DNA from 2 places in the Lactobacillus sp. OTU4228 genome. Region 1 is predicted to be linked to the other one. Evidence: riboswitches for the same ligand, from Rfam matches in the RefSeq annotation. Region 1 holds a riboswitch; the other holds the start of a gene.
The links. A riboswitch is a leader RNA that binds a small molecule or an ion and turns the genes downstream of it on or off. The one in region 1 is predicted to bind lysine.
Positions count from the first base shown of each region.

Region 1 (15,468 bases):
TTTTTTGTTTTCTTATTTTTGGTTGCCTTAACCGGCTTTTTACTGTTATGTTTTATTTTTTCTATGGCATTTTCTAGCGTGTCATCTTTGCGGTTGATTGTTTCTTCATGTGACTTTTCTTGCCAGCCCAAATAATCAATTGCATCGGTGATATTCTCAAAGGATTTATATTCAGCGCCGGAAAAACCATCCACTTGTTTTTTGGTCTCATCCCAATTGCGATAAACGCCTGGAACGCGACCTTTTTTTACTGCATAAATTTTCATAGCTACCTCAAAAATCAAAAAACTTCCACTAAATGTTAAAATGTACTTGTTACTATTCACATTATATAGAAAAGAAATGAAGGTGAGCAAAAGTTGTTTTTCAATACTAAAAAATACGCTGAAGAAGCGGAAAAGAACCATAAACATGATCTAAAGCAAGAACCAACCATGTTTAACATGATTTCATTGGGACTACTGGCAACTTTTGCCCCAACCCGTATTTTCTTGCGCATGCATAAGCGCCATATTACCGATAATGTGGTCGTTGAAGAAAGCGACGTCGAGCAAGTGCCGATCATTTATTTCCACGGCTTCCGCGGCGGTGACTACACCACCAATGTCATGGTGCATCAGGCAACTAAAGACAAAGGAAACGAGAAATTTTTAAAGGTTACTGTCGATTTACTCGGTAATTTTAAACTTGAAGGTACCTGGACAGGTGACAAGCATCCCATCGTGCAAATTGCCTTCCGGCAAAGAATCGTCGGCATCTATGGCATCGACTATTACCTGAGTTTTGTCCTGCCATTTTTATCTAAAAGATACCACTTCAAAAACTACATCGCAGTGGCCCACTCACTTGCTTGTCCTTGCATCATTAGAACCGAGATGAAGCATTCTTCAAGTAAAACTTTTCCGCATTTAACTAAATGCGCTCTTATTGCTGGTCCATTTGACGGGGTAACTTATCTTGGCGACATCCCTAACGTTAATGTTTTAAACGAAAACGGACGTCCAAGCATGATGAACCCACATTATCTCTATCTTTTATTCAACCGCAGAAAATTCAATCCCAACATTTCCGTCTTAAATATCTACGGCAACGTCTTGGACAATACTAATACAGATAAATTTATTTCCGTCGTCTCAGCTAAAAGCATTCGCTACATTTTGGCCCCTAAAGCTCATTTTTACCAAGAAGTCGAGGTCCGTGGCAAAAACGATGCGGAACACAGCTGGATGCACGATAATCCTTTCGTAATTGACATTATTAATAAATTTCTTAACTTAAAAAAATAGTTTTTATGGAGGAAGAAAATGATTTGGTGGCATGATTTTATCAGAATTATCTTTATAACTAATACGATCTTAGCCTTCTACATCGTTTTCCACCGGAAGCGTTCAGTTTCTACAACTTGGGCTTGGCTGATTATTTTGCTTATTCTGCCAGTAGTCGGTATTACCCTTTATGCCTTTTTTGGTCGAGGCATTTCCCAGGAAAACATTTTTGCCATCAATAAACAGAAACACATCGGCCTGCACAATGTTCAGGAGTCAATTACTGAGGCCCCTAAGCATGTCAGCCCTTCTGATACGTCAAGTGCCGGTGAGATAGCCATCCGCTTTTTTAACCAGGATGATGAATCTCCTTTGACCAAAAACAATAATGTTGAGCTTTACACGGAAGGCGAAACCTTCTTCCACGACATGCTAAAAGACATTGTTCGCGCTAAAGAAACTATTAATATCGAATTCTACACTTTTTACAGTGACAACATTGGCAACCGTGTTTTGCAACTGTTGATTAAAAAGGCCCAACAAGGCGTTAAGGTGCGCGTAATCTACGATGCCTGGGGCTCAATGGGTGCCACTAAAGCCTGGTTTGATCAATTGCGGGATGCGGGCGGCGAAGTTTTGCCCTTTATTACTTCTAAAAATATGATCACCAGATACCGTATCAATTACCACTTGCACCGCAAAATCGTGGTCATTGACGGTAAGATTTCTTGGACTGGCGGTTTCAACATTGGTGATCAATATTTAGGCAAGAAAAAGAAATTCGGTCATTGGCGCGACAGTCAGGTACGCATTGTGGGTTCTGCCTCTCTGCTTTTACAAGAACGTTTCGTGATGGACTGGAACGCTTCAGTTAAAGAAGCAGATCAGATCATTCGCTTTAACTCCACTCTTTTTCCAGATCTTGATGAAACCAACATTCATCAGGGCGACATCGCTACGCAAATCGTCTCAGATGGTCCCGACCGTTACACGCCATACATGCGCAACGGCATGATGCGACTCATGCTACTGGCTCGAAAGAGATTATGGATTCAAACGCCTTATCTGATACCAGATGACGCCGTTTTTGCGGCATGGCAAACGATTGCTGCATCGGGTGTCGACGTGCGCATCATGATTCCTTGCAAACCGGACCACCCATTCATTTATCGCGCTACGCAATGGTACGCTAATGAGTTAACTCGTTGCGGTGTCAAAATTTATATTTACGAAGATGGCTTTTTACATGCGAAAACGACTATCATCGATGACAAATTTTCTAGCGTCGGTTCAATGAACCAAGACTATCGTTCATACGATTTGAACTTTGAAGACAACGCTATTTTTTACGATAAAGATTTCAACGAAAAAATGGCTCAGGTCTTTGAAGAAGATATGAAGAAATCTCATTTGCTCACACCTGAGGAAATAAAAAAGCAAGGTCGTTTATTACGAACCTTGCAGAGTTTTTCTCGTATGTTATCACCAATTTTATAATTATTGGATTTCGACTGAGACATTTTTGCCCATATATTTTTGAAGGGCTGGTACAACTTCATTCACTTGATTGCGGAAACGCATCATGTATGACTTGTTGTCCTTCGTTCTAAAAAGAGCCACAATCAATGGCTTTCTTTGATTTTGCATATTGATCAAAGTGATGTCAGCAATATCTTCATATTTGACAGTGCGTTTGAAATAGCCGGAAACGACTAATCTCTTAGGACTGAAACCTGAGAAACCATCAACGATACTGATTAATAGGAATAAAGCTAGGAAGACGTTTAAGCCTGGATCACCTTTTTCAATGTAGTTCCAGGTAAAGCCTAGCCAGATAAAAATGACGGCCCAAACAATTGAGGAAGCACGGTAGTGACCACGGAATTCGACCTTTGCTTGCCAGTACCAACTGTAACAAGCATAAGCCAACATTAAGATGTTAATTACTATATAAAAGTAGGACATGTATGTCATAAGAATTCTCCTCAACATTTTATTTGTTTTATTATAACAAAAAGTCGATATATAATTATACATAGTAATTCTTTCAGAGGCAAAATAATGAATCATGATGATTTAACTGAATTGCAGCAAGATTTAGATAATGCAAAACATGTTGTCTTCTTAACGGGAGCCGGTGTTTCTACACACTCAGGTATCCCCGATTACCGCTCCAAAAACGGTATCTACAATGGCGTACAAGAAAGTCCCGAGACGATTTTAAGTGAAAGTACACTCTATAATCGCCCCGAATTTTTCTATCATTTCGTGATGGACAATATGTACTTTCCCGATGCCAAGCCAAATCTAATTCATGAAAAAATTGCGCAAATTTGCAATAAAAAAGGCGATTTGATCACGCAAAATATTGATAGATTGGATACGAAAGCTGGCAATGAACACGTAACAGAATTCCACGGCAATTTGTATAATATATACTGTACTAAATGTCATCAGCCAGTTTCCTATGATGAATACGCCAAGGGCTACATTCATCAAAACTGCGGCGGAATTATTCGTCCAGGAATTGTGCTTTACGGGGAATCAATCAATCCCGAAACGCTAAACAATTCGGTCAATGTTATGCAAAAATCCGACTTAATTATCATCAGCGGTACTAGTTTTGTGGTTTATCCATTTGCCCAACTATTGGCCTACCACAAAGAAAACGCAAAAATTTATTCGATTAACAAAACTGAAATTCCGGCTCCTGGCGTAAAACAAATCATTGGAGACGCGCTTGATGCATTTAAACAATTGAATTAGAATTTTTGTTTTGTTATTCTTATAAACAATAACTATATGGGTGTTGAAAACATGGCAAAGGTTTTTTATTATGATTACGTCACGATTGAGCCGAGAACTTATTTTTTAACGGCTTCAGAGTTCGGTTTAACATATGTAGGGCTTAAATGAGATGAAACTGTTTCTCCTATCTTCAGTTTCTATCCTCACCGGATGTTCGTGCGTGATCCTAAAAGATTGGCACCATATGTTCAGCAGCTAAAAGAGTATTTCACTGGAACAAGAAGAGTATTCGACGTTCCGATTGATATTTCAGAATTTGGAACTGAATTTCAGCGAAGAGTTTTGCAAGCGGTGCAACGAATTCCTTATGGAATGACTATCAGTTACGAAGGTGTAGCAACCAGTATGCCTGATGCAAGTTCTTATCGCTCAGTTGAACACGCTGTTGCTCTTAATCCGGTATTATTTTTCATTCCAGACCACAGAGTTGTTTTATCTAACAACCAAGTGGGCACCTATCGTTTAGGACAACAAGAAAAAATCAGATTAATTAAACTAGAAAAGAGTCATTTGCATGGCAATTCTTAAATTGTACACACCCTTTTTCGATGGCAATAACTGGTTGCACGTTTTAACCAGTGGCAAGGACTGGATGATCATTCTTACTTTAATCATCATGGAATGTCTGCTCTCAGTTGATAACGCAGTAGTGTTAGCGGCTCAAACTCAAGTATTACCTACTAAAGCTGAAAAGGAAAAGTCCCTGATCTATGGTCTTTGGGGCGCATACCTTTTTAGATTCATCGTTATTGGGATTGGTACTTATTTGATCAACTTCTGGGAAATCAAATTAGCCGGTAGTATTTATTTGTTCTACCTATCATTCAAGTTCTTCTATAATCAGCGCCACCCTAAGCAAGCAGCTGAACACGAAAAAGAAAAGGAAGAGCGTGAAGAAGCACGTCATAAAGGAAAGAAAAAGAAGAAAAAACACGTCCTTTCTCTTTTCTGGCGGACAGTTATTTCGATTGAATCAATGGACATCGTCTTTTCAATCGACTCCGTTCTTGCAGCTTTGGCTATTTCAGACAACCCAGTAGTTGTTTTAATTGGTGGTATGATCGGTATCCTCTGCATGAGAGGTGTGGCCGAAATTATCATTAAGTTGATGGACATTATTCCGGAATTGCAGCCAATGGCTTATGTTTTGATCGGAATTATTGCACTTAAGTTGTTATTGGCTTTGCCACCACTAAGATGGGAAATGCCTAATACAGCATTCGCAATTCTCGTCTTTGCAATTTTAGGTATAACCATTATTTTCCACTTCTGGCGCATCAGAAAGCATGGACATAAACATTTATAGAAAGCAAAAAGCTTATCTCAATTGAGGTAAGCTTTTTTAGTTACATTTTACTTTCAACATATTCCTTAAGCACAACTGCTTGATTATGTTCCCTATTCTTAGCACCATAAAGAAACAGAACATCGCCAGACTTTAACTTATCCTTTACTGTCTCAATAAATTCAGGCGTAAAGTCATTTTCATCCAATTCCTTGATGTACTTTTCTTTAAATTCGGAAAATTTTTCATCTTCATGGTTAAACCATTTTCTTAATTCGTTTGTTGGGCCGATCTGCTTATCCCATTCACCCAAGTCTGCCTTAACTTTACTCATACCACGTGGCCACATCCGATCAACTAAAATTCGGTAGCCTTCGGGTTGTTCATGACCATAAATTCGTACTAATTTAATTTCTGTCATTTGAAATTCCTCGCTTCTTTTTTTAGTGTATTACTAAAAGCAAAAATTAGAAACAACGAGGCACTTTATGGATTACGCAGAATATTTTACTAACCGTCCCACTGATGAAATCACCCGTGATTTAATTGGACGACCACTCACTTTTAATAATGGAACAGAAAAACTTGGCGGCTATATCGTAGAGGCCGAAGCTTACATAGGAAAACTCGACCGTGCTGCCCACTCTTACGGTGGTCGCCGCAGTCCCTCTAACGAAGGCCTTTATCGCACTGGCGGCACCATTTATATTTATGCTCAACGACAATACTTTTTCTTCGATGTTGCCTGCCAAGAAGAAAATGAACCACAAGGAGTTTTGATTCGCGCAATTGATCCTGCTTGGGGTATTGATACTATGGTTAAAAACAGAAATGGTAAAAGCGGAGTTCTCCTCACCAACGGTCCTGCTAAAATGATGCAAGCTTTTGGTATCCACAATAAAAACTGGAATCTACATTTTCTTTCAGATTCGCCATTTATCATCGATTTAGACGATAATCATAAACGTATTGCCCAGGAAATAATCGCAGATAAACGCGTCGGGATTAATCAATCTGATCCTGTCTGGGCTAACAAAAAATTACGTTTTTACGTTGCTGGTAATCCTTACGTTTCAGATATAAAAAAAAGAGATTGCGCTTACAGCAACGGTTGGGCTTGACAAAACTTCATTTTTCTTTTAATCTTTTTATCAGTTAAATAATTTTCCAATGCAATAGAGGTTGCGACAACCACAAGATAATTCAGAGTCCGCGAAGACAATGAAGGTTATCTTAGGGCTGCCGCCGAAATGGATTTAACATTCGCGTGTTGATCTGTTGGGCTATAGAACAATATTCTATAGACTGTCCTGGTTAGTCCCCAGGGAGCGCTATAAGATTTGGTTTAAATACTGATGATTATGACCCTCGTTTGTTTTGGCAAACGAGGTTTTTATTTACGCTTTATTGTATTGGCTTTATGTTAAAACTATTTTTTCGGAGGTTTTACAATTGAAGTCAAGATTTAGATGGATCGCTGCATTACTTACAGTGCTCCTCAGTATATTTATCGGTTTCAGCTTTAGTAGTAATTCGACTCAGGCTGCTAAAAAAGATTCCGGCACATTAAAGATCGGTATGGAAGCTAACTACCCACCATATAACTGGACTCAACCAACCAAAGCTAATGGTGCGGTTCATATCGATGGTTCTAACTCATACGCTAACGGTTATGATGTTCAAATTGCCAAGATCATTGGTAAGAGACTTCATAAAAAGGTTATCGTTGAAAAGACCCAATGGGATGGACTTTTACCAGCTTTAACTTCAGGCAAAATTGACTTGATCATTGCTGGTATGTCACCTACTCCTGAAAGACGTAAGGCCATCAACTTCTCAGAACCTTACCGTAAGAGTACTTTCGTTGTTATCACTAACAAGGCAAGCAAGTACTCAAATGCTAAGAAATTAACTGACTTTAAAGGTGCTAAGTTAACCGCTCAACAAGGTACTTTGCACTACAACTTAATCAAGCAATTAAAGGGTGCTAAGCGTCAACCTGCGATGCGTGACTTCTCAGCTATGCGTCAAAGTTTAGCTTCAGGCACTATCGACGGTTACGTTGCCGAAGACATCGAATTTGAAAGTTACCACAACGTTAACCCTAACATCGTTGCCATTAACTTGAACAAGATGGCCGGCTTCAAGGTTGACCACGACGATTCCGTTACTAGTATCGGTGTCAAGAAAGGCAACACTAAACTTTTAAACGAAGTTAACGCTACTTTGAGAACTATTTCTAACAAAAAGCGTGATCAATTAATGTCACAAGCCGTTAAGGAACAACCTAAGGCTGGTAACCAAACTAAGAAGGAAAACTGGCTTGTTACTACCTGGAAGCAATACGGTGGCATGATCATGTCAGGTATCGGCATGACTTTGCTCTTAGCTTTAGTTGGTACTATCGTTGGTTTCTTCATCGGTTTGCTCGTTGGTATCGTTCGTACTATTCCAACACCTACTACTCGCGGCAAGCGCTGGGCATTAAACTTTGTTAAGTGGTTATTATCAGTTTATGTTGAAATCTTCCGTGGTACTCCAATGATGGTTCAGGCAGCCGTAATTTACTACGGTATCGCTCAATTCTGGCACTTGAACTTGAACAGAACCGTTGCCGCTTTGATCATTGTTTCCATCAACACTGGTGCCTACTTGGCCGAAGTTATCCGTGGTGGTATTATTTCAACTCCAGAAGGTCAATTCGAAGCAGCTAGTGCACTTGGTATGACCCACAACCAAAGAATGTGGCATATCATCTTGCCTCAAGCTATTAGAAACTGTTTACCATCAATCACCAACGAATTTATCGTTAACATCAAGGATACTTCAGTATTGAGTATCATCTCAGTTTCTGAATTGTTCTTCGTTGGTACTACTATTGCCAGTCAATCATTCAAGTTCTTCCCAACTTACTTAATGATTTCAGCAATCTACTTGATTTTGACCTTTACTATTACTAGAATCTTCAACTTCATTGAAAAGAGACTCGAAGGTAACAAGAACTACAACTTGATGGCTAACCAAGTTCAAGTTGGTACTCCAAAAGATGCGGAGGCAAACAATTAATGACTGAATCAAACGAAGTAATTTTAAGTTTAAAGCATATGCAAAAGTCCTATGGGGCTCACAAGGTATTGAAGGACATTTCTTTCGATATCAACAAAGGCGAGATCGTGACCATCATTGGTCCTTCCGGTGGTGGTAAGTCTACTACCCTTCGCTGCATCAACTTGCTCGAAGAACCTACTGGTGGCGAGATCGATTTCCACGGTGAAAACATTTTGGCACCTGGTTACAACCGTAATACCTTTAGATCCAAGGTCGGCATGGTATTCCAGCAATTCGACTTATTCGAAAACAAGAATGTTTTGGAAAACTGCATGATCGGCCAAGAATTGGTCCTCAAGCGTTCAAAAGACGAAGCACGTAAGATTGCTATGGAGAACCTTAAAAAGGTTGGTATGGATCCATTTATCAAGGCTAAACCACAACAATTATCTGGTGGTCAACAACAGCGTGTTGCTATTGCCCGTGCGATTTCAATGAATCCAGAAGTTTTATTGTTCGACGAACCAACTAGTGCCCTTGACCCAGAAATGGTTGGCGAAGTACTAGACGTTATGCAAAAGCTTGCTACAACCGGTTTGACGATGGTGATCGTTACCCACGAAATGGGCTTTGCCAAGAGCATTTCAGACCGTGTATTGTTCATCAGTGACGGTATCATTACTGAACAAGGTTCACCTGATCAAATCTTTGATCATCCAAAGAACGAAAAGACACAAAAGTTCCTGAGTAACTTCAGAAAAATGGACTTTTAAAATTTTAAAAGCAGAGAAGTTTGATTACTTCTCTGCTTTTTTAGTTTATAATTAATAAAAAATTAATTGGAGGAATATTTATGAATGAAAGAGTGTATTACTTCGTCAAATCGTATGATGAAGATTTACCAAAACCACCCGCAGAAAGTTTTGGTCAAATTTTAAACGAAACCTACTTGCATCCCTTCGATTGGAGCGCAAGAACCACTCGTAAGTCCTACTGGTGGAGCGTCTTAACCAACTTCATTATTGCCATTTTAGCTATTGTAGTTGGATTCTATGCTTTCAATGAAGGCCTTAATCCAGGTATCAGAGTAATCGACGCTGTGGTTGCGATTGCTATCTATGTCTGGGTATTTCTAGCTGGCCTTGGTCAAATGATCCGTCGTTTGCATGACGTTGGCTACAGCGGCTACTGGTACTGGGCTACCTTCACTGGTTATGGAACAATGTTTATGTTTTACTTAGCACTTCAACCATCTGTCCAACACAAGGTTAAATGGGGCAAGTACTTGTTCAGCGATCAAGATTATCCTGAGGGCGGCGCAAAAAGTAATGTTCCTGTACCAACTATTGGTCAAATCTTGAAGGAACACTTCTTTGACTGCTTCAAGTGGGATGCTAGATCTACTAGAACCTCATTCTGGGTAGGTACTGCAATTAGCCAAGTTATCATGACAATCGGCGTACTTGCTTGTTACCTACTTGCTTTCATGCTTTTAGCTCCTTTCAGCGTTACTGAATCTGATTCTGGCGATGCCAAGGTAATCGGTGTAATCTTCATCATTTTTATTATTTTCTTTATTGCAGCAGCTATTTGGGCCTTTTTAGCACAATTAGGTCACACTGTTCGTCGTCTGCACGACGCAGGCTTTAACGGTGGTTGGTGGTGGCTGGGCGTAATTCCTTACGTTGGTCAACTGTTGCTAGCATTCTTGCTCTTCCACCCTACTGTTCAAAATGAAGTTAAATGGGACAAATATTTATTTGATCCAGAAGATCGAATTAGATAGATCAAAATTAAAAAGATCATTCCTATATGGGGATGATCTTTTTAAAACTCATTTTCTATTTTGAATTGAGTTTACAAAAAATAGCGCTTTTTTACGTTTTAAATAATATCCTTATTTTCCTTAATGCGAGCTAATTTCCAGCCCGTATCAAAATACGTCTTGCGCGTTTGACGCAAATCATCATAATCACTTTGTAAACTATCAATGGCATCCTGTAAGCTCTTATTTTGCTTTCTAATCGCATTTAGCTCAGGATCATTGATCACACCCTTAAGGTGTACTTGAGCCGCTAAATAGCGCCGACGATGCTCAAATTCTTCTCTCAAAGTACCCAGCGCATCTTCATACTTAACTAGCTTTTTATTGATCTCAGAAATTTGATCATTCAGTTGAATAAACAACTTATAAGGCATATCCGACTTAATTCGGTTGCATTCCGCACAAGCTAAAGTTAAATTATCTAAGCTGTTGTTGTGACTAAGAGAAACAGGATCCTTATGATCTACGCTGTGGCCACGTCTGCCGCAATATTGGCAGCGGTATTTATACTTGGCCCGAATGCGTTCACGATCAATAAAATCAACTTCGTTTAACTGGAAATTGATCTCCAAACCCATTCCCTTTAAATTTTGCTCAAAAGTTACGCCTTGGTTAGGCACATAATTAAGCTTGCCATCTTCGCTTTTAATTACCGCCAAATTCAAATCAGACCTTTTAATCTGTTGGCGGGCGATTTCATTACCATCATAATCTTGTAAAAAGGCTTCGTATTTTTTACGGTCCTTTTTATTTTTCACAATAAAACCTGATTGATCTTGTTTCTTTGCACCGACAAACGTGTAAAGCAAGCTTTGAGCAAAAGTTGCGACCGCATCATTTGCGTAATCTTCCGGATTCAGGTTGCGCGTGATACAAATGTCGCAAATACTGGTCAACTTAGGATTCATTAACCCCTCTTGCTTAAAATGCAAAGAGTCCATGCGCAGCCCGCATGAACTACATTGAAATTTCACCTAATCATCCCCTAACAATAGAATGCTAAAAGCTATTCGTTGCATCTTATCCTTTCCCGCGAAATCACCTTTAAAAAGATCTGGCAAAATTTTCTTAATAAAGTATTGTACGCAAACTAAATCGTCGAACTTCTTGATCGTTTCAAGACTTTCCTTGAACATTTGCATATAAACCGGGTTAGGATTACCTAATTCGATTTCTCCATAAGCTTCATATAACAAATCTAATTTATCACAGATTGATAAAATTTTACCCTCTAAAGTATCATCTTTGCCTTCTGAGAGACGTTTAGTATAAATTTCTTGAAATTCTTCTGGAATCTCATCCTTAATGAACTTAGTGGTCATTGTTTCTTCAACATCACCAATCATCTTTCTAAGTTGAGGAGTAGCGTATTTAACTGGTGTCTTAATATCACCGATGAAACGTTCAGTATAATCATGATTCAAACTCTTTTCGTAAAGGGCCTTCCAATTGATCTTCTTATTGCCGTGAACTTCTTCGATATCACCCATCATTTGTGCGAGTTCAGCTGTTCTGAAGCAGTGATCAGCTACTGAGTGGTGGTGGTACTTGAAGTAACCTGGTGCACGATCGATTGACTCTAAACTGTTAAAACCTTGAATGTATGCATTTAATCCCATTTTTTGTCCTCCTCTTAAAAATTTATTGCTAAAAATGTTTAAAAATTTTTACTATGTTATCAAAAATCAAAATGAGATGCAAATATAGCTGGATTTTGGCAGCATTGTTCGTGTTTTATATAAAGCGTTTCTCTTGACTAGATAATAACTAATAATTTATCTTTTAGATGACTAATAAATTATTTAGTTTCATCAATATTTGTTCATGTTTTGTGGAGAGAATCAATGATAAAAACTAGAAATAGGTACGTTATCGCCTCAGCCGGGATCACACTGCATTTAATGATCGGCGGCGTCTATGCCTGGAGCGTTTTTACCGGTCCGATTGTTAAACAAACCGGTTGGGCAGAAACCTCCGTTTCTTTTGCCTTTAGTTTAGCTATTTTCTTTTTAGGGATGTCAGCAGCCTTTATGGGACGTTTAGTTGAAAAGTTCGGACCCACAATCACTGGTACAATTTCTAGTGTTTGTTACGGTTTGGGTGTCTTTTTAACTGGGATTGCAATTAGCAACCAACAACTATGGCTACTTTACTTAGCTTATGGTGTAATCGGCGGATTAGGCCTTGGAGCAGGTTACGTAACTCCTGTTTCTACAATTATCCGCTGGTTTCCGGACAAGCGTGGCCTAGCTACCGGTTTAGCCATCATGGGCTTTGGCTTTGCGGCTTTATTGACGGGTCCGATTGCTCAAACTCTAATGGCAAGTTTTGGTGTTTCCAGCACCTTTTATATTTTGGGTATCTTTTATTTTCTGGTCATGATTATAGCTGCCCAATTTATTAAAAAGCCGCGTAAAAATGAATTGCCAAAAGCAGTGATCAAAAAAGCAAGTCATTTCAGCCTAACTGGTCAAAACATGACAGCTAACGAAGCAGTCAGAACCCCAATGTTTTGGTCATTATGGTTCATGTTTTTCATCAATATCACTACCGGTATTGCCCTAGTGTCTGCCGCTTCGCCAATGGCACAGTCGATGACAAACATGACAGCAAATACCGCTGCCATAATGGTCGGTATCCTAGGTTTATTCAACGGTTTTGGTCGTTTAATTTGGGCAACTTTATCAGACTATATTCGTAGGCCTAGAACTTACAGCGCCATCTTTATTTTGGATATCGTCATGTTAATCACCTTAATCTTGTGCAAAGTACCCGTGATTTTTGCTCTTGCCCTTTGCCTACTCTTATCATGTTACGGTGCTGGCTTTTCAGTAATTCCAGTATATTTAGGCGACGTTTTTGGTACTCGTGAATTAGGAGCAATTCATGGATATGTCTTAACGGCATAGGCCGCAGCGGGAATGGTAGGTCCAATTTTGTTATCCTACACTCACCAAATACTGCACAACTACTTTGTGACCCTAGTCGTCTTCATCGTCATCGATCTTTTAGCTCTAATTGTTTCCCTAGCTTTGCAACGAGCACTTGCCAGGATGCAAGAACAAGTGAATAAATAAAAACAAAAATAAAAAAAGTCCCACTTTTGTGGGATTTTTTTATAGCTTATCAGCATCTAAAGCAGCCATTGTCGTCAATGCGGCATCATAATAATTATTTTGCGGTAAATGACGCGTAAAAATATACTGCTGAGACATGAACAAATCGTCATAGCCTTCATTTCGATTGAACGATACGGCATAGAAAATCGGTGCACTGAAGCTGGCAGACTGGTACTTGTTTAATGGCTTGCCTTTTAGAGTATAGCCTGCTGTTATGGTGTTTTGCTTACTAAAGAATTTAAGCATCCTCTTTAAAGTGTTCTGTGCTGAGCGATCATTGCATCCCGCCAGCATCATCGGAACACGACAAGCATTAGCAGAATAGTAGCCATCATTTTCCGTTGAAATAGTCTTAGGCTTAACCGGTTGGGCGTCATTTTTGCTTACCCAAGCAAAATCAGGCACTAAGCCAGTTTTATTTTGATGACTGAGCTGGTTAAGTCGCTTAAGCATCGTATTTTTGATCACGAGCCAGCGCTTATCACCTGTTTCTTGATAAAAGTTGTCGAAGAATTCCGGCATCACATCAGAAGTCCGCATTAAATTGTAGTACTTGGACTTCGAATCAGCCCAGTCTCCGACAGTCAGCGTTTCAGTATCAGGATTGTACTCATAGCGCAAAATATCTTGCAAAATGGCATGCGCTTCTTTTTGATACTTATCATCATGCCACTGCTTGCTGGCTAGTAATAATGCCTGGGCAATAAATAAGTCACCGTCTGTGGCACTATTTTTATTAATCGTCCAGTGACCATTATTTTCAACGGCACGCCAAGACATTAATGCTGTCTTGTCTTTATTAATCGTTTCGCGGTGCTTGAGATAAAAATTATTCAGTTGATCAAAATATTCTTTCTTGCTCCACTTTCTTTTAGCAGACAAAACAGCAATATACATGCCGTAGCCTTGCCCTTCAGATAGCGCGGTTCTGGTTTCTGTTTTTGGCGTCGTATCAATAAAACTCTCTTGTTGATTAACTTTAACAACGTAATCTTTGTACCATTGTCTATAAAAATTGTGGCGCAATTGGCTACTGTTTTGCAATCGTACATATGCCATAATCCCTGAAAAAATAGCGATAATCACTATAAAATACAGGGATAAATGATGATTATGATTTAGTCTCTTCATTTTTCTTCCTTAATCGGCAAATCTCTTCGTCTTAACCCACTTAGTACTATCACGGTGGAACAATCTATCGGCCGTAACTGAACATACTGCATGAACGGAAACTACGATAAACAATTGCGAATATGAGAAATATGAGGCCAAGGCTAGCCAAATTTGTCCAGTAGTTGCCTGACCAAACTGCGTACACATGGCCGCATAAATTTGCAAAATATAAAGCAAAATCATCAGTAGCCAATTAAGCAACAAAATCTGTGCCAGCAAGATGTTGCTTGAAGTAATTGTGAATGGCAATAGCACTCCTGGCTGCCAAATGTGGACGATCATTGCAATCACATTGGCTAAGAAAATAATGTCAGACAAAATAATTGCGGCATTAAACCAGAAGAAAGTACATGAGTAATAAAACGTTTCTAGTTTTACGCGCCAATTGCTTCGATCAAACAAGTGCTTGAAGTTGTTGATGACCACTTCGTAGTTGCCTTTAGCCCAGCGCAAACGCTGGAAGTAATAGTCCTTCAATCTTTCTGGTTCTTGCTGGAAAGCTTCAGAGTTATAAGCCAGTGCAATCAATTTGCCTGAGCCCATAATCTTAAAGGAAATATCGGTATCTTCGGTCAAGGCACCATTACGCCAGCCACCGATTGATTCTACATATTCTTTATTAATAATGCAATTAGTACCTGGAATTCGGCCAATTTTGAATAATTGCCAAATACCGCAGTGTTGAATTCGCTGCGTTACAACGATCTCTTGGTTGATACATCTAGTTAAAAAGTTCTGCTTAGCGTTACGCGTTTTATTTCTACCAAAAGCCGCCATATAACGCTTAGGATTTTCCAACACTTTTCGAACTAAAAAGTACAGTGCATTGCTTTCAGGCATGGCATCCGCATCATAAACGCCTAGGTATTCACCGTGAGCAATTTTCAAGGCATCGTTTAAAACTCCGGCCTTACCACCGGTACCAGTTCGTCTAATTACTTTAGC
Region 1 is NZ_CDLD01000001.1:40,755-56,222, reverse strand. It holds gene BN1206_RS00315 (ribonuclease H family protein) at 1-266, opposite strand, end outside; gene BN1206_RS00310 (alpha/beta hydrolase) at 360-1,286, shown strand; gene cls (cardiolipin synthase) at 1,305-2,762, shown strand; gene BN1206_RS00300 (hypothetical protein) at 2,763-3,239, opposite strand; gene BN1206_RS00295 (NAD-dependent protein deacylase) at 3,327-4,031, shown strand; partial or broken gene BN1206_RS00290 (methylated-DNA--[protein]-cysteine S-methyltransferase) at 4,083-4,601, shown strand; gene BN1206_RS00285 (TerC family protein) at 4,588-5,379, shown strand; gene BN1206_RS00280 (DUF488 domain-containing protein) at 5,420-5,779, opposite strand; gene BN1206_RS00275 (DNA-3-methyladenine glycosylase) at 5,847-6,479, shown strand; lysine riboswitch at 6,527-6,700, shown strand; gene BN1206_RS00270 (ABC transporter permease subunit) at 6,811-8,424, shown strand; gene BN1206_RS00265 (amino acid ABC transporter ATP-binding protein) at 8,424-9,179, shown strand; gene BN1206_RS00260 (DUF805 domain-containing protein) at 9,260-10,192, shown strand; gene BN1206_RS00255 (HNH endonuclease) at 10,291-11,205, opposite strand; gene BN1206_RS00250 (YfbR-like 5'-deoxynucleotidase) at 11,206-11,850, opposite strand; partial or broken gene BN1206_RS00245 (OFA family MFS transporter) at 12,076-13,308, shown strand; gene BN1206_RS00240 (glycosyl hydrolase family 8) at 13,348-14,481, opposite strand; gene BN1206_RS00235 (glycosyltransferase family 2 protein) at 14,491-15,468, opposite strand, start outside.

Region 2 (15,468 bases), on a different contig from region 1:
GCTATTTGGACGTACCAGATGGCCTCTTGATGCGTGTTAAGGATTTAAAGACCGTTCCTAATAATAAGACTGTAATTTTGGAAACTGGTCGAATGGGTGAACCATTGAATTCTTTGCAAAAGATGGCTAAAAAGCGTCACAGTATGATCACTATTCATAAGGGCGACTTAGTCTTCATTGCAACTACACCATCTCACTCTGTTGAAACGATGGTAGCCGAAACCAGTGACTTGGTTTATAAGGCTGGTGGTACCGTTATTCAACTTGGCCGCAACATTCATACCAGTGGTCACGCTACTGGTCGTGATATTCAATTGTTGATTGATACTTTGAAGCCAAAATTCTTGATCCCAGTAATTGGTGAATATCGTTTGCTTGAAATCGTGCGTGATTTAGCTGTTAAGGCTGGCATGAATCCAAAGGATATTTACATTACCAAGAATGGTGATTGCTTGGACTACGACTTTAAGAAGAAGCATTTCTATCTTTCTGATCCAGTTCCAGGCGAAGACACTATGATTGACGGTTCAGGCGTTGGTGATGTTGGTAACATCGTTTTGCGTGACCGTGAAGTTTTGTCAGACGATGGTATCTTTATTGCGGTTGTAACTATCGATCGTAAGAAGAAAAAGATTATTGCGGAACCTAAGGTTACTAGCCGTGGCTTTGTTTATATCAAGGCTAACCGTCAATTGATGAACGACTCAATTGAAGTAATCAAGAAGGCAATCAACAATAACTTTGAACATAAGAAGTTTGATTGGACAGAGTTAAAGCAAGACATTCGTGGCGATTTGGAGAAGTTTTTATACAAGAGAACTAACCGTCGTCCAGTAATTTTGCCAGTTGTCATGGAAGTAAACCAAAACCGTCATCGTGCTATGCAAAAACGCAATGAAAAGACGCAAAATGACAACAAGACCAATAATACTGCCAAGAAGTCAAACTCTAAACGTCAAACAAATAATAAAAAGAAAGAAAATACTAAGAGCAAGGAAAAATAAGATCTATGACGTCAATTAGTCAAAAAAACTTATTGAAGCTTGCTGAAGAAAATAAGCGCAAAGGCGATATTGAAGCGGCTATTCAGAATTTAGAAGAAGCATTGCGAGGAGAACATTCTCTAGATGTAATTCTTCAACTTTGTGAGCTATATTGCGCTAATAAACAAGAAGATCAGGCATACGCTTTAATTAAAGAAGAGCCTGATCTTTTTTCAGATCAGCGAGTTTATCAAACCTATTGCAAAATTCTGCAAAAAAATCATTTTTTAATAGAAGCTTTGCAGCTGAAACATATTACGGGATTGGATTTGCCGGTTAAGGTAGAGCCGGTTTCTGAAGAAGATCAGCAACAGATTATGCAAAAATTTAAACAGAAAAAGCAGGTTAATCAGGCTGATTTTGAAAGTTTGCATAAATTAAATCTAATTAATTTTAAGGCCTTTACTCAAAGTATACTTTTAGATCCAACACCAGATTTTGCCGTACGATTGGCACTGTGTGAAGATTTAGTACGATTGGGTTTAAAGGATTCATTTAAAATTTGGGTTGTTGATAATTTAGAAGAATTTGTTCCTGCAGAGACGCTTTTATTAGAGAAGGAACCAGCATATCGAGAAATAATTACTGCAGTCGGTTCGCGCTTTGCGCATAATCCAAGTCAATTACCATTAATGATTGGAGAAACTAATTTGGTTGTTGGTAGTTTATATCCTAAAGTGAAGAAATATGTCGATGAACCAGATAGCTTTGCTAGTGATTTGGTATCTTTTTTGCAAACTAAAGAGGGCCGCAGTCACCAAAAATTGTTTAATAAGATTTATCAGCACTTACCTAAATAAAAATAAGCAAAAAAGGTTTACTTTTTTGAACTATTTAGTATAATTAGCAAAGGATATTTTCGTTAGGCAAGTTAGCTTAAGCTTTTTTACTAGGCATTTGCCGAAGAAAGTAGTACAATATTCAACAGAGAATTATCCGTTAACTTATCTCAACGGACTTCTTGCAAATTTACAGGAGGGTCATTTTAATGGCAGAAAAAGAACATTACGTTAGAACTAAGCCACACGTAAACATTGGTACTATCGGTCACGTTGACCACGGTAAGACCACTTTAACTGCGGCTATTACTACTGTTTTAGCTGAAAAGGGTTTGGCTAAGGCTGAAGATTACTCACAAATCGATGCTGCACCAGAAGAAAAGGAACGTGGTATCACTATTAACACCGCCCACGTAGAATACGAAACTGAAAATCGTCACTACGCTCACATGGACGCTCCAGGCCACGCCGACTACATCAAGAACATGATTACCGGTGCTGCACAAATGGATGGTGCTATCTTAGTTGTTGCTGCAACTGATGGTCCTATGCCACAAACTCGTGAACACATTTTGCTTGCTCGTCAAGTTGGTGTTAACTACATCGTAGTATTCTTGAACAAGTGCGATTTGGTTGACGACCCAGAATTGATCGACTTAGTTGAAATGGAAGTTCGTGACTTGTTAACTGAATACGATTACCCTGGCGACGATATTCCAGTTGTTCGTGGTTCAGCTTTGAAGGCTTTGCAAGGCGACAAGGAAGCTCAAGAACAAATCTTGAAGTTGATGGACATCGTTGATGAATACATCCCAACTCCAGAACGTCAAACTGACAAGCCATTCTTAATGCCAGTTGAAGACGTATTCACTATCACTGGTCGTGGTACTGTTGCTTCAGGTCGTATCGACCGTGGTACTGTTAAGATCGGTGACGAAGTTGAAATCGTTGGTTTGGTAGACAAGGTTCTTAAGTCAGTTGTTACTGGTTTGGAAATGTTCCACAAGACTTTGGACTTAGGTGAAGCCGGCGATAACGTTGGTGTATTGCTTCGTGGTATCGACCGTGACCAAGTTGTTCGTGGTCAAGTGTTGGCTGCTCCAGGCTCAATCCAAACCCACAAGAAGTTTAAGGGTCAAGTTTATGTTTTGAAGAAGGACGAAGGTGGTCGTCACACCCCATTCTTCTCAGACTACCGTCCACAATTCTACTTCCACACCACTGATATTACTGGTGAAATCGAATTGCCAGAAGGTACTGAAATGGTTATGCCTGGTGATAACACTGAATTCACTGTTACCTTAATTAAGCCAGCTGCCATCGAAAAGGGTACTAAGTTCACCATCCGTGAAGGTGGTCGTACCGTTGGTGCCGGTCAGGTTACTGAAATCCTTGACTAATTTCTAACGATATAGTAAAAAAAGATGCACTTCTTCACTGGAGCGCATCTTTTTTCTTTTAGATATTTGTTTTTTGTGCTAGTTTAAGGTAAGATAACTTAGTATGCAAGAAGCAAACTCAAACTTGACATTGGAGGTATTTTATTAATGTCTGTAAAATGGGAAAAAACCGGTAAGACAACCGGTGAACTTACTTTTGATATTTCACAAGATGAAATTAAATTAGGTTTAGACCAAGCATTTAGAAGAGTAAAGAAAAACTTGCGTGTTCCTGGCTTTAGAAAGGGCCACGTTTCTCGTGTAATTTTTGATCAATACTACGGTGAAGAAGCATTATATGAAGATGCTTTAAACATCGTATTACCAAATGCATATTCTGCTGCTGTTAAGGAAGCAGGTATTGCTGCAGTTGGTCAACCACAAATTACTCCTGTATCAATGGACAAGGGTAAGGACTGGACTATGAAGGCTACTGTTACTGTAGAACCAGAAGTTAAGTTAGGCGACTACAAGGGTATTGAAGTTCCTAAGCAAAATACTCGTATTTACCAAAAGGACGTTGATGCTGAACTTGACAAGCGTCGTGAACAAAACGCTGAACTTGTTCTTAAGAAGGGTAAGTCAGAAAAAGGCGATACTGTAACTATCGACTACAAGGGTACTATTGACGGTAAGGAATTTGAAGGCGGCTCAGCTGAAAACTACTCACTTGAATTAGGTTCAGGTGCATTTATCCCAGGCTTTGAAGATCAACTTATTGGTCACGAAGCAGGTGACGACGTTGATGTTGTTGTAACCTTCCCTAAGGATTACGGCGCAAAGGACTTAGCAGGTAAGGAAGCTCACTTCGCAACTAAGATCCACGAAGTTAAGTCAAAGCAACTTCCTAAGTTAGACGATGAATTTGCTAAGGACGTTGATGACTCTGTAGATACTCTTGACGAATTAAAGGACAAGATCAAGAAGGACTTGAAGGCACAAAAGGAAGAAGCTGCTAAGGACGCAATCCAAGAAGCTGCTATCGAAGGTGCTGTAAAGAACGCTACTGTTGATGAAATTCCTGACGCAATGATTCAAGAAGATGTTGATACTCAATTGAACCAATACTTGGGCAACATGCAACGTCAAGGTATCGATCCTCAAACTTACTACAAGTTGACTAACACCAACGAACAACAATTACGTTCACAATTTGCTAAGAACGCTGCTGAAAGAGTTAAGACTAACTTAGTTCTTGAAGCTATTGTTGATGCAGAAGACCTTAAGGCAACTAAGGACGAAATTGATAAGGAAATCAAGGACCTTTCTTCTGAATACAACATGGATGAAAAGACTGTACGTAACACCTTAACTGATGATATGTTAAGTCACGACATCACTGTACGTAAGGCTATGGATCTTATTACTGATAATGCTAAGCAAGTTGCTAAGGCAAAGCTTGAAGCAAAAGACTTAGATGATAATAAGGAAGACAAGTAATAAAATTTATTGCTGATTCCTCAAAAAAAGGCGGCTTTAGGCCGCTTTTTTTGATTTTTAAGCCTAATATTTATCAATCTTAGTTAAAGTATGATAATCTAATTTTTGGTAGATATAGGAGGAAAAGTTAATGGCAAATCAGTTTACAGAACAAGAAGAGATTAAATGCGCTTTTTGTGGTAAAACTCAAGACCAAGTCAAGAAAATGATTGCCGGTAACGGCGTTTATATTTGTAACGAATGTGTTGACTTGGCTAAAAAAATTATTGACGATGAATTACGAGCAGATTCTCTTAAGACAGCTCGTGAATTACCTAAACCAGTTGAAATTAAGAAGCAACTTGATCAATATGTAATTGGTCAAGATCGTGCTAAAAAAGTGTTGTCAGTTGCTGTATATAATCACTACAAGCGAATCAGTCAAATGGATGTCGATTCATCAACTGAATTACAAAAGTCTAACATTGCAATGATTGGACCTACCGGTTCAGGTAAAACTTATTTGGCACAAACTCTTGCACGAATTTTGAATGTGCCTTTTGCAATTGCCGATGCAACTACTTTAACTGAAGCGGGTTATGTTGGTGAAGACGTAGAAAACATCTTGCTAAAATTGCTTCAAAACGCAGATTACGATATTGAACGTGCTCAACGCGGTATCATTTATATCGACGAAATTGATAAGATTTCTAAGAAGTCAGAAAATGTTTCAATCACTCGTGATGTATCAGGTGAAGGTGTACAACAATCTCTTTTGAAGATTTTGGAAGGTACTATCGCATCTGTTCCACCACAGGGTGGTCGTAAGCACCCACAACAAGAAATGATTAAGATGGATACTACTAATATTCTGTTTATTGTTGGTGGTGCCTTTGACGGAATTGAACAAATCGTAAAGAATCGTCTTGGCAAGAAGACAATCGGCTTTGGTGCTGAAAACGAAGCTGATAAGGTAGATGCTGATGATTGGACTCGCCATTTGACTACAGCTGATTTGGTTAAGTTTGGTATGATTCCAGAATTTATCGGTAGAATTCCTATCATTACTACTTTGGACAAGCTTAACAGTGAAGACTTAGTAAGAGTATTGACTGAACCAAAGAACGCCTTGGTAAAGCAATATAAGAAGCTTCTTTCACTTGATGGCGTTGACCTTAAGTTTACTGATGGTGCTTTAAAGGCAATTGCTGATTTGGCTATTCAAAGAAACATGGGTGCTCGTGGTTTGAGAACAATTATTGAAAACTCAATTATGGACATTATGTATGAAACTCCAAGTGAAGAAGATATTGAATCAGTTGAAGTTACAAAAGACGTAATAACTAAACATGCTAAACCACGCGTTGTTCGTAAAAATTCAGACGACGTCGAAAGTTCTCAGGTAAGTGCCAATGATAATTAAAAGCAGCAGTTATGCAGTTAGTGCTGTAAAGGAAAGTCAATATCCTAAGGATAATTTACCTGAGATCGCGTTAGCGGGCCGCTCGAACGTAGGAAAATCTAGCTTGATTAATACCCTGCTTAAACGTAAAAACTTGGCTAGAACATCTTCACAGCCTGGTAAGACCCAAACCCTTAACTTCTATCTAGTAAATGATGAATTTTACTTAGTGGATGTTCCAGGATATGGCTATGCTAAAGTTTCCCAAAAAAGACGACAAGAATTTGGCGAAATGATCCAAGACTATTTGGAGACAAGACCTAATCTAAAAGGGTTGATCATCTTGATCGATAGTCGTCATGAACCGACTAAGGATGATATTGCGATGTATGAATATGCCCAATATCTAAATATCCCAATTCTAGTTGTCTGCACGAAAATGGACAAAATCAAGAAGAGCCAAACCAATAAAGTGATGTCAGGTTTGAAAAAGAACTTAGATCTTAATTATGATCACGTAACAGTCTTAACTTTTAGTTCAGTCACTAAATTACATGTAGCTGAATTAGGAGATTGGATTGAAGACAAGATCAATCAATAAAAGCGTTGCTCAAAAGAGCAATGCTTTTTTTGTATCATAAGACAAATATTAGAATGAATGCGGTTAAAAAGATCAATGATAAAATAAGGAGGTAAACAGAAAGTAGAGGGTTTATTGTTTTGGATGATGAAAATACACAGACGAAAAAGACACTAACCACTATGAGCCTCGTTTTGATGATCATTACGACGGTTTATGGTTTTGGTAATGTCTCTGTTTCGTACCGGCAAATGACATATGCCGGAATTATTTGGTTTATTTTAGCCGGAATTTGTTTCTTTTTCCCGGCTGGATTAATGATGGCGGAATATGGTTCTGCCTTTCATGATGCCAAAGGGGGTATTTATTCTTGGTTAGCAGGTTCAATTGGCGAAAAATGGGCCTTTATTGGGACTTTTGTTTGGCTTGCTAATTGGGTACTATGGTTGGTTTCAAGCGCATCTAGACTATGGATTTCGATTTCTGCGCTTGTTTTTGGTAAAGATACCACTCAAAGTTGGGATCTATTTGGCTTACATGGCACCCAACTGATTGGTGTTTTGGCCATTTTATTCATGATTTTGTCTACTTATCTTTCTTCAAGAGGGATGACTGGAATTAAGCTCATGTCCTCAATTGGTGGGTGGTTCATGATTGGAATGAATTTGGTCTTCATTATTTCTAGTTTAGTAGTAATTATTATGAACCACGGACAATTAGCACAACCAATCAATGGCTGGCAAAGCTTTATTGTCTCACCTAACAAGGACTTCCAAACTCCGATCACAATCATTTCCTTTGTTGTCTATGCCGTCTTTGCATATGGTGGTATGGAGACTGTCGGTGGTGTAATCGATAGTATGAAGCATCCAGAAAAGGACTTCCCAAAGGGTTTGATTATTGGTAGTTTATTTACGATTATTTCTTATGTTTTGATGATCTTTATGACTGGTTTTTCAGTCAACTATCAAAAAGATATCGTTGAAACAGGAGCCAATACCGGTAATATCACTTACGTGGTTTATGGAACCTTGGGTAAAGCGTTTGGTCATGCTTTGAATCTTGACCCTCATACTAGCTTGATGATTGGTAAAGTCTTCACTAGAGCTATTGCCTTATCGGGTTTAATGGGCATGATGGGTGCCTTCTTCGTATTGCTTTACTCACCAGTTAAATCATTTATTATGGGTTCAGACCCAAGACTCTGGCCTAAAGCTGCTACCAAATTAAACAAGCATGGTATTCCAGCTAATGCAATGTGGGCACAAACAATTTTTGTATGTTTGCTGATCGCAGTGGTTTCCTTTGGTGGTAGTGCAGCAACCAGTTTCTATCAGATTTTGACAGATATGGGGAATGTCGCAGCCACAGCACCATATATTTTCTTAATTGGTGCATTCCCATTCTTCCTTAAAAAGGATTATCCACGTAAATTTAGAGTATTTACAAACTATAAATGGACTGTAGCTTTGGTCGTCTTTGTTGAGTTTATTGTCTGCACGGGTATTCTCTTTACTGTTTTGCAGCCGGTTCTTGAACACAGATATGCTACAGCATTCTGGACTGCTTTTGGTCCAATCTTCTTTGGTTTGGTAGCTTACATTTTCTACCGCGTTTCTAAAAAGAGACATGGACTAAAAGATTTGGATTAAATTTAAGCAAAATAAAAAGCCTGCTTTTGCAGGCTTTTTTCTACGCTAAAGTGGTGATGTCATTATATTTCGGCAAACTGTCTACAAAGTGTTCGTAGGCTTGTTGCTCATTAGTCTCTGAAATTTGCACATTCTCTAAATTGTTACGATGCAAATCGTTTTCAGAAATGGTGATTTGATGAGTAAAGGTGGCGTTGCCAGTTAATTCAATCCAGTATTCATTATTATCGTAATGAACTTTAGTCTTAACCATGCCGCCAGGGTTGAAGACATCAATTTGTGAATCAGTATCAACCATTTCAGGATGAGTTAACCAAAGGGCTAATGAAGTAGCCGACATACCGGTACCACATGCATTGGTAAAACCAACGCCTCTTTCATAGGTACGAACAAACAGTTTGTTTTTGTCTAAAATTTGGGCAAAGTTAACATTAACGCCATCAGTGAAATAAGGATTTTCACTATTTAATCTTTTACCGACGATTCCCAAAATTGGGCCAGAAATTTGTTCTTGGTTAACAAAACTAATTAGGTGAGGGTTAGGTACGGCAATAGAAGTAAAGCGCAGACCAGGATAAAGTTCCGGTACAAAATTATCAATTATGCGGTCATGTCCTAAATTAGTGAAGGGCAAGGCCTCTTTGTTAAATCTGACTGGCGAGATTTCAACTGAATAAGCTGGTACGTCTTTAGCAAAGTCATTTTCTTTATGAACACGCAAGCTAGCATTCATTGTATCGACTAAGAAGTGATCTTGTTGGTATTTTTCACTCAAATAACGAGCCACAGTTCTAAGACCGTTACCACACATTGAAGCTTCGCTACCGTCTTCGTTGATAACCCGCATCTGTGCTAAAGCGCCTTTACGGACGGGTTTATTAATAGCTAAGACGCCGTCTGCACCATTTAAAATACCAATTTGAGCATTGGTGATTTTTTTAGTAAAGTCTCTTAATTCTTCGTCAGTTAGTGGCTTATCTAATTCGGTTTGGTCCAGAATAAAGAAATGATTTTGAGAGCCGTGTACTTTTAATAACTTAACCATGTTGCACCTTCTTAATTAAAAAATTGCTGATAAATAATTTTAACTGCTTCATCAGCTTTTTCTTTTTTGGTACCGATCATCATTGAGATTTGGGATGCACCTTGATTGATCATGCGTGGAGAAATTCCTTGTTCATCTAAAGAGTCTAGAATTTGACGGCTTACGCCATGCGTTTTTTTCATCCCTTCGCCGACAATCATGATGATAGCATAATCGTCAATCCATTCGAGTTGATCAGGATTGATCGTTGCTTGAATTTCGTTGCAAATTTGATCGATTAATTGATCATTTAAAAAGTCGTTGTTGAAAATAATGGTAATGTCATCAATTCCGGATGGCATGTGTTCATAAGGAACGTTGTGATTGTATAAAATTTGCAAAATGCGCAGGGTAAAACCAGCTTCCTTGTTAAGCAAATACTTGTGCAAATATAAAGCAGAGAAATGCTTTTGACTAGTTACACCAGTAATGGTGTTGTCAGGTTCAAAGTCTTTTTCAGGTACAATCATTGTTCCTGGATTTTCTGGTTCATGTGTATTTTTTACGTTGATAGGAATTTGCCCTTGAATTGCAGGAATCAAGGCCTCGTCGTGGAAGACGGAGAAGCCAGCGTAAGACAATTCACGCATTTCACGGTAGGTCATCTTTTTAATTGACTCTGGCTGGTCAACGATATTAGGATTTGCAGCGAAAATTCCGTTAACATCAGTAAAGTTTTCGTATAAATTGGCGTGAAAACCGCGAGCTAAAATTGCTCCTGTAATATCAGAACCACCACGAGAAAATGTGGCAATATGGCCTGATGGAGTAATACCGAAGAAACCGGGGAAGATAATGCGCTCATCCTTAGCAATTTTTACTTGGTCAAGATTCAAATAGCTTTCTGGATTAACCAAAGCATCATTAGGTTCACCAGTAACGATCAAACCTGCTTCAGTTGGATCAAGAAATCTACTTTTAATATTTTTATGCTGCAAAATTAGCGCGATTAAGCGGGCGTTAAGACGTTCACCGTGTGCTTTAAATGCAGCCATTAAATAGTCGGAATTAGGATAGGTTTGCTCAGGTAAAGTTACTAAAATATCTTTAATTACTTGCAACTTTTGATCGCTTAGACCAAAGTAATGTCCAATTTCTTGATAACGAGCGAAAATTTGCTTAACGATTTCAGTTGTATCTTGTTTATTTAAGACTTCGTTTGCATATTTAATTAAAAGATCGGTGACTTTGATATCGCCACTTTCTCGTTTTCCTGGTGCGGAAACTACGATAACTTGTCTTTGAGGATCACTTAAAATAATATTTAATGCTTGCTCAACACTAGAGCCACTGGCTAAAGAACTGCCTCCAAATTTTACGACTTTCATAAAATTAACTCCTTAGTAATGATTTTCAAAAATCATTAATTTGAAATAATAAAGTTAGACTAAATTTTAGTTGAATTTTAGCATTATTTTTTAATCATGCAACTAAATAGCGATAATATCAAGTGCAAAAATAACGTGAATAATAATGTAAATATAAATTAAATTAAATTTTTATAATAAAATTGTTGACTAAAATTTCATAAAACTGTAGACTACAGTTAAATCATAGAGGTGCAGCTGACAAGAGTAGCAATTATGAGTTAGGCACAATGAAGATTAATTGTGAAAGGGGAAGTTGCCGAAGCTTATTCAAGCCAAAGAATTAAGCTGGGTCGCAATCGAAGAGGTTGCGAACTGTCGCGAATTAATCGCGGAGCGCTATCGACCATTAGATTAAGCAAAAACTAATCCATTGTTTGTTTGGCGCAGACAATGGATTTTTTGATTAGCGTTTCGGCAAAATAAGAATGGAGCAGAAACATGAATCCTCAAATTTTAGCAAATCAGATCAATGAAAAAGGACATTTAACTATTGGTGGTGTCGATACGGTGGAGTTAGCTCAAAAGTATGGTACGCCACTAGTAGTGTATGATGTTGAACAGATTCGCAATCAAATCAGAGCTTTTAAAAAGGTATTTGAAAAAGAAAAAGTTGCTTACGCAGTTAGTTACGCCAGCAAAGCTTTTGCTTGTATTGCGATGTATCAAGTAGCTAATGAAGAGGGAGCATATACTGATGTCGTTTCAGCAGGAGAACTTTATACTGCATTAAAGGCTAATTTCCCTACAGAACGAATTAGTTTTCACGGCAACAATAAATCATTGTTTGAAATTGAAATGGCCGTTAAAAATCATGTAGGCAAAATTATTATCGATAACTTCCATGAGATTAAATTATTGGACAAGGTGCTTCGTGAACAAGATGCCAAAATTAATGTGATGTTGAGAATCACACCAGGCATCTCAGCTCATACGCATGAATACGATCAAACTGGTCAGGTGGATAGCAAGTTCGGCTTTGATCTTGAATCAGGCCAAGCCGATTTGGCTCTAGAACAGGTTTTAGCTAATTCTAGAATGAATATGGTTGGGATTCATGCTCATATTGGATCACAAATTTTTGAATTAAATGGCTTTGAGATGGCTGCTAAAAAATTGATGGAAGTAGCTGAAAATTGGCGTAGCCAATACGGCTATACAGCCAAGGTGATCAATGTGGGCGGCGGATTTGGCATTAAATATACCGCTGAAGATAATCCATTAAAACCTGAAGAATTCGTTCAAGCAATCGTTGAAACGATCAAAAAAGAAGCTAAGGAAGCTGCATTTCCAGTACCAGAAATTGATATTGAACCAGGTCGTTCAATAGTTGGCCCTGCTGGCTATAACTTGTACACGACAGGCAGTCGCAAGGTAGTTCCAGGTTATCGTCCATATGTCACTGTCGATGGCGGAATGGGAGACAACATTCGTCCAGCATTATATGGTGCAAAATACGAAACAGTTTTGGCCACAGATCCGAAAGCTCCACTTACTGAGCATGTCAGAATTGCTGGTAAATATTGTGAGAGCGGCGATATTTTAGCAGAGGATCAAGCACTTCCAGCTACCAAATCAGGTTCATTGTTGGCCATGCTTGATGCTGGAGCATATGGTTATTCAATGGCTTCAAACTATAATCGTAATCCTCGTCCAGCAGTTGTCTTTGTCGAAAATTGCAAGGCAAAACTAGTTATCAAAAGAGAAAGCTTAGAAGACTTAGTCCACTTAGATCAATCATATGAAGATTAATAAAAATAAATAATAGGAAGGTAAAAGCATGTCAGAATTAGACGCAAAAAGCATTATTGAATACATTGGCAATGCACCAAAGAAGACGCCGGTAAAAGTTTTTATTAAAGGCGAGATTGATCAACTTGATTTCCCTGAAGAAATTGAGAACTTTACCGAAAAAGATTTTGGTGTGATTTTTGGCGACTGGAAAGACGTTGAACCATTTTTAAAGGAAAATAAAGCCCTGATTACTGATTATCACATCGAAAATGAAGCTAGAAATTCAGCTGTTCCATTAGTTGATTTAAAGAAGTTTGATGCTCGAATTGAACCCGGTGCAATCATTCGTGATCGAGTAGCAATTGGTAAAAATGCCGTAATTATGATGGGGGCCATTATTAACATCGGTGCAGAAATCGGAGATGATACGATGATCGATATGGGTACCGTCTTAGGTGGCCGTGCCATTGTTGGTAAACATTGTCATATTGGAGCTGGTAGTGTTTTGGCTGGTGTCATCGAACCTGCTTCAGCTAAACCAGTTGTAATTGAAGATAATGTAGTTATGGGAGCCAATGCCGTAGTAATCGAAGGAGTTCATGTCGGTGAAGGTGCCGTAATTGCGGCTGGTGCTGTGGTTACTAAGGATGTTGCTCCACATACGATGGTAGCTGGTGTTCCTGCTAGAGTGATTAAGAAAGTTGACGAAAAGACCGAGAGTAAGACTGGTCTTGAGGATGATCTAAGAAAGATTTAACATGGCAGTTTTAACTGAAGATGAATTAATTAAAATAAGAAGACATTTGCATGAAATTCCTGAACTTGCCTTACAGGAAAAAGAAACTCATGCATATTTATTGGAAGTAATTCAAAATTTTAAACAAGATTATTTAACGATCAAAACACCGGAAAGCTTACCAACAGCGTTATTGGTTTTAGTCAAAGGCAAGGATCCTAAACGAACAATTGGTTATCGAACAGATATCGATGCTTTGCCAGTTACTGAAAAAACAGGTTTGCCATTTTCTTCAAAAACTCCTGGCATAATGCATGCCTGTGGTCATGATATTCATATGAGTGTAGCAATAGGGCTACTGAGCTACTTTAGTGAACAGCAACCAAAAGATAACCTGCTGTTTTTCTTCCAACCGGCTGAAGAAAGTGAAAGTGGTGGCAAGCAGGCCTATGAAAAGGGTATTTTCCAAGGGAAATTTAAACCCAATGAATTTTATGGCTTACACGATAATCCAGCCCTGCCAGCTGGGAGCATTGGCTGCCGAATGGGTACTTTGTTTGCAGGAACTACCGAGATCAACGTCGATCTTTTTGGTAAAGGCGGTCACGCTGCCTTCCCTCAAAACGCTAATGACACGGTTGTTGCGGCAGCTAGTTTGATTATGCAGATCCAAACGATTATTTCACGCAGTATTGATCCAATTCAAAGTGGCGTAATTACGTTAGGTAAAGTTGAAGCAGGTACAATTAGAAATGTGATTGCTGGTCACACGAGAATTGAAGGAACCCTGCGGGGCTTAACGCAAGAAATGATCTTAAAAATTGATCAAAGACTGCGCGACCTATGTGAAGGAATTGCTCGCAGCTACAATATGCAAGTTAAATTAGACTTAAATCAAGGAGGCTACTGGCCTGTTGAAAATGATCCAAAATTAACGCAAAACTTTATTTCTTATATGAAAGAAAATAAGGATGTTAATTACATTGAGACCGAACCCAAAATGACTGGAGAAGACTTCGGCTTCTTGCTTGCCAAGTTTCCAGGAACGATGTTTTGGCTAGGCGTGGGTGATCCTGATTCGGAACTTCATTCAGCTACGCTTAATCCGGATGAAAAGAGCATTCAGCGCGGCGTTGATACAATTAAGGGATTTTTAATTAGTAGAATGGAGAAATAAGATGGCTACATTAATTGATTCTGATTTATTAACGGCGATTGCAACGCCTTTTGACGAAAATAATGAAATTGACTTTGACGTTTTAGAAAAATTAGTCAATCGTTTAATCAATTTGGGATGCAATGGCTTTGTTGTGGGAGGAACAACTGGAGAAACTCCTACTCTTAGTCATGATGAAAAAATATCTTTGTACAAACATTTTGGTCAAATTGTTAATGGCCGTGTACCTGTTATTGCTGGTACAGGAAGCAATAACACGGAAGAAACGATTAAATTTACTAATGAAGTGGCAAAAATCGATGGCATTGATTATGCCTTAGTGGTTGTGCCACCTTACAATAAACCCAACCAACGTAGCATGATTGCTCACTTTACTGCTGTTAATGACAAGACGCAAATGCCAATCATTATTTACAACATTCCAGGCAGAACTGGCGTCAAGATGGAAAAAGAGACCATCGTTCAATTATCGCATTTGAAGAATATTAAAGGAATCAAACAATGTGCCTCTTTGGAAGAATTAGAATACATCATTGATCATAAAGATGATGATTTCCAAGTCTTTACAGGAGAAGATACTCAGGCTTTAACCGCACGTCTTCTAGGTGCTAACGGCGTTATTTCAGTTGCAAGTCACATTTATACTAAGGAAATGCGTCAAATGTACGACTCCTTATATGAAGGAAATTATCCAAAGGCCGCAAAAATTCAGCGTTGGTTAACACCAAAGATGCAAGCATTATTTATGTATCCATCACCTTCACCAGTTAAGGCTGTACTTAGTGCTCAAGGCTTTGATATGGGTGGCTGCCGCTTGCCACTAGTAAGTTTAAATGATGATGAAAAAACAAGTTTGGCAAAGCATTTAGGCTTAGCTGATAATGCTTTAATGCAAAAGTTACCACTTGATTTAGGAAAGGAACTAGAAGATGACTAAAAAAGTATTAGTTGCTGGTTTTACTGGTGCGATGGGACAAAAAGCCGTCAATTTGGTGAATAGCTTAGATAACTTTGAATTAGTTGCGGGGATGTCACCCACAGCTACAAACGATCCGC
Region 2 is NZ_CDLD01000014.1:54,168-69,635, forward strand. It holds gene BN1206_RS03825 (ribonuclease J) at 1-1,004, shown strand, start outside; gene BN1206_RS03830 (tetratricopeptide repeat protein) at 1,010-1,843, shown strand; gene tuf (elongation factor Tu) at 2,032-3,222, shown strand; gene tig (trigger factor) at 3,370-4,701, shown strand; gene clpX (ATP-dependent Clp protease ATP-binding subunit ClpX) at 4,832-6,103, shown strand; gene yihA (ribosome biogenesis GTP-binding protein YihA/YsxC) at 6,093-6,683, shown strand; gene yjeM (glutamate/gamma-aminobutyrate family transporter YjeM) at 6,803-8,314, shown strand; gene dapF (diaminopimelate epimerase) at 8,355-9,359, opposite strand; gene BN1206_RS03865 (aspartate kinase) at 9,371-10,726, opposite strand; lysine riboswitch at 10,945-11,115, shown strand; gene lysA (diaminopimelate decarboxylase) at 11,207-12,517, shown strand; gene dapD (2,3,4,5-tetrahydropyridine-2,6-dicarboxylate N-acetyltransferase) at 12,546-13,256, shown strand; gene BN1206_RS03880 (N-acetyldiaminopimelate deacetylase) at 13,258-14,412, shown strand; gene dapA (4-hydroxy-tetrahydrodipicolinate synthase) at 14,414-15,349, shown strand; gene dapB (4-hydroxy-tetrahydrodipicolinate reductase) at 15,342-15,468, shown strand, end outside.
Region 2: linked by a shared signal. The riboswitch ahead of lysA (diaminopimelate decarboxylase) and the one ahead of BN1206_RS00270 (ABC transporter permease subunit) in region 1 are both predicted to bind lysine.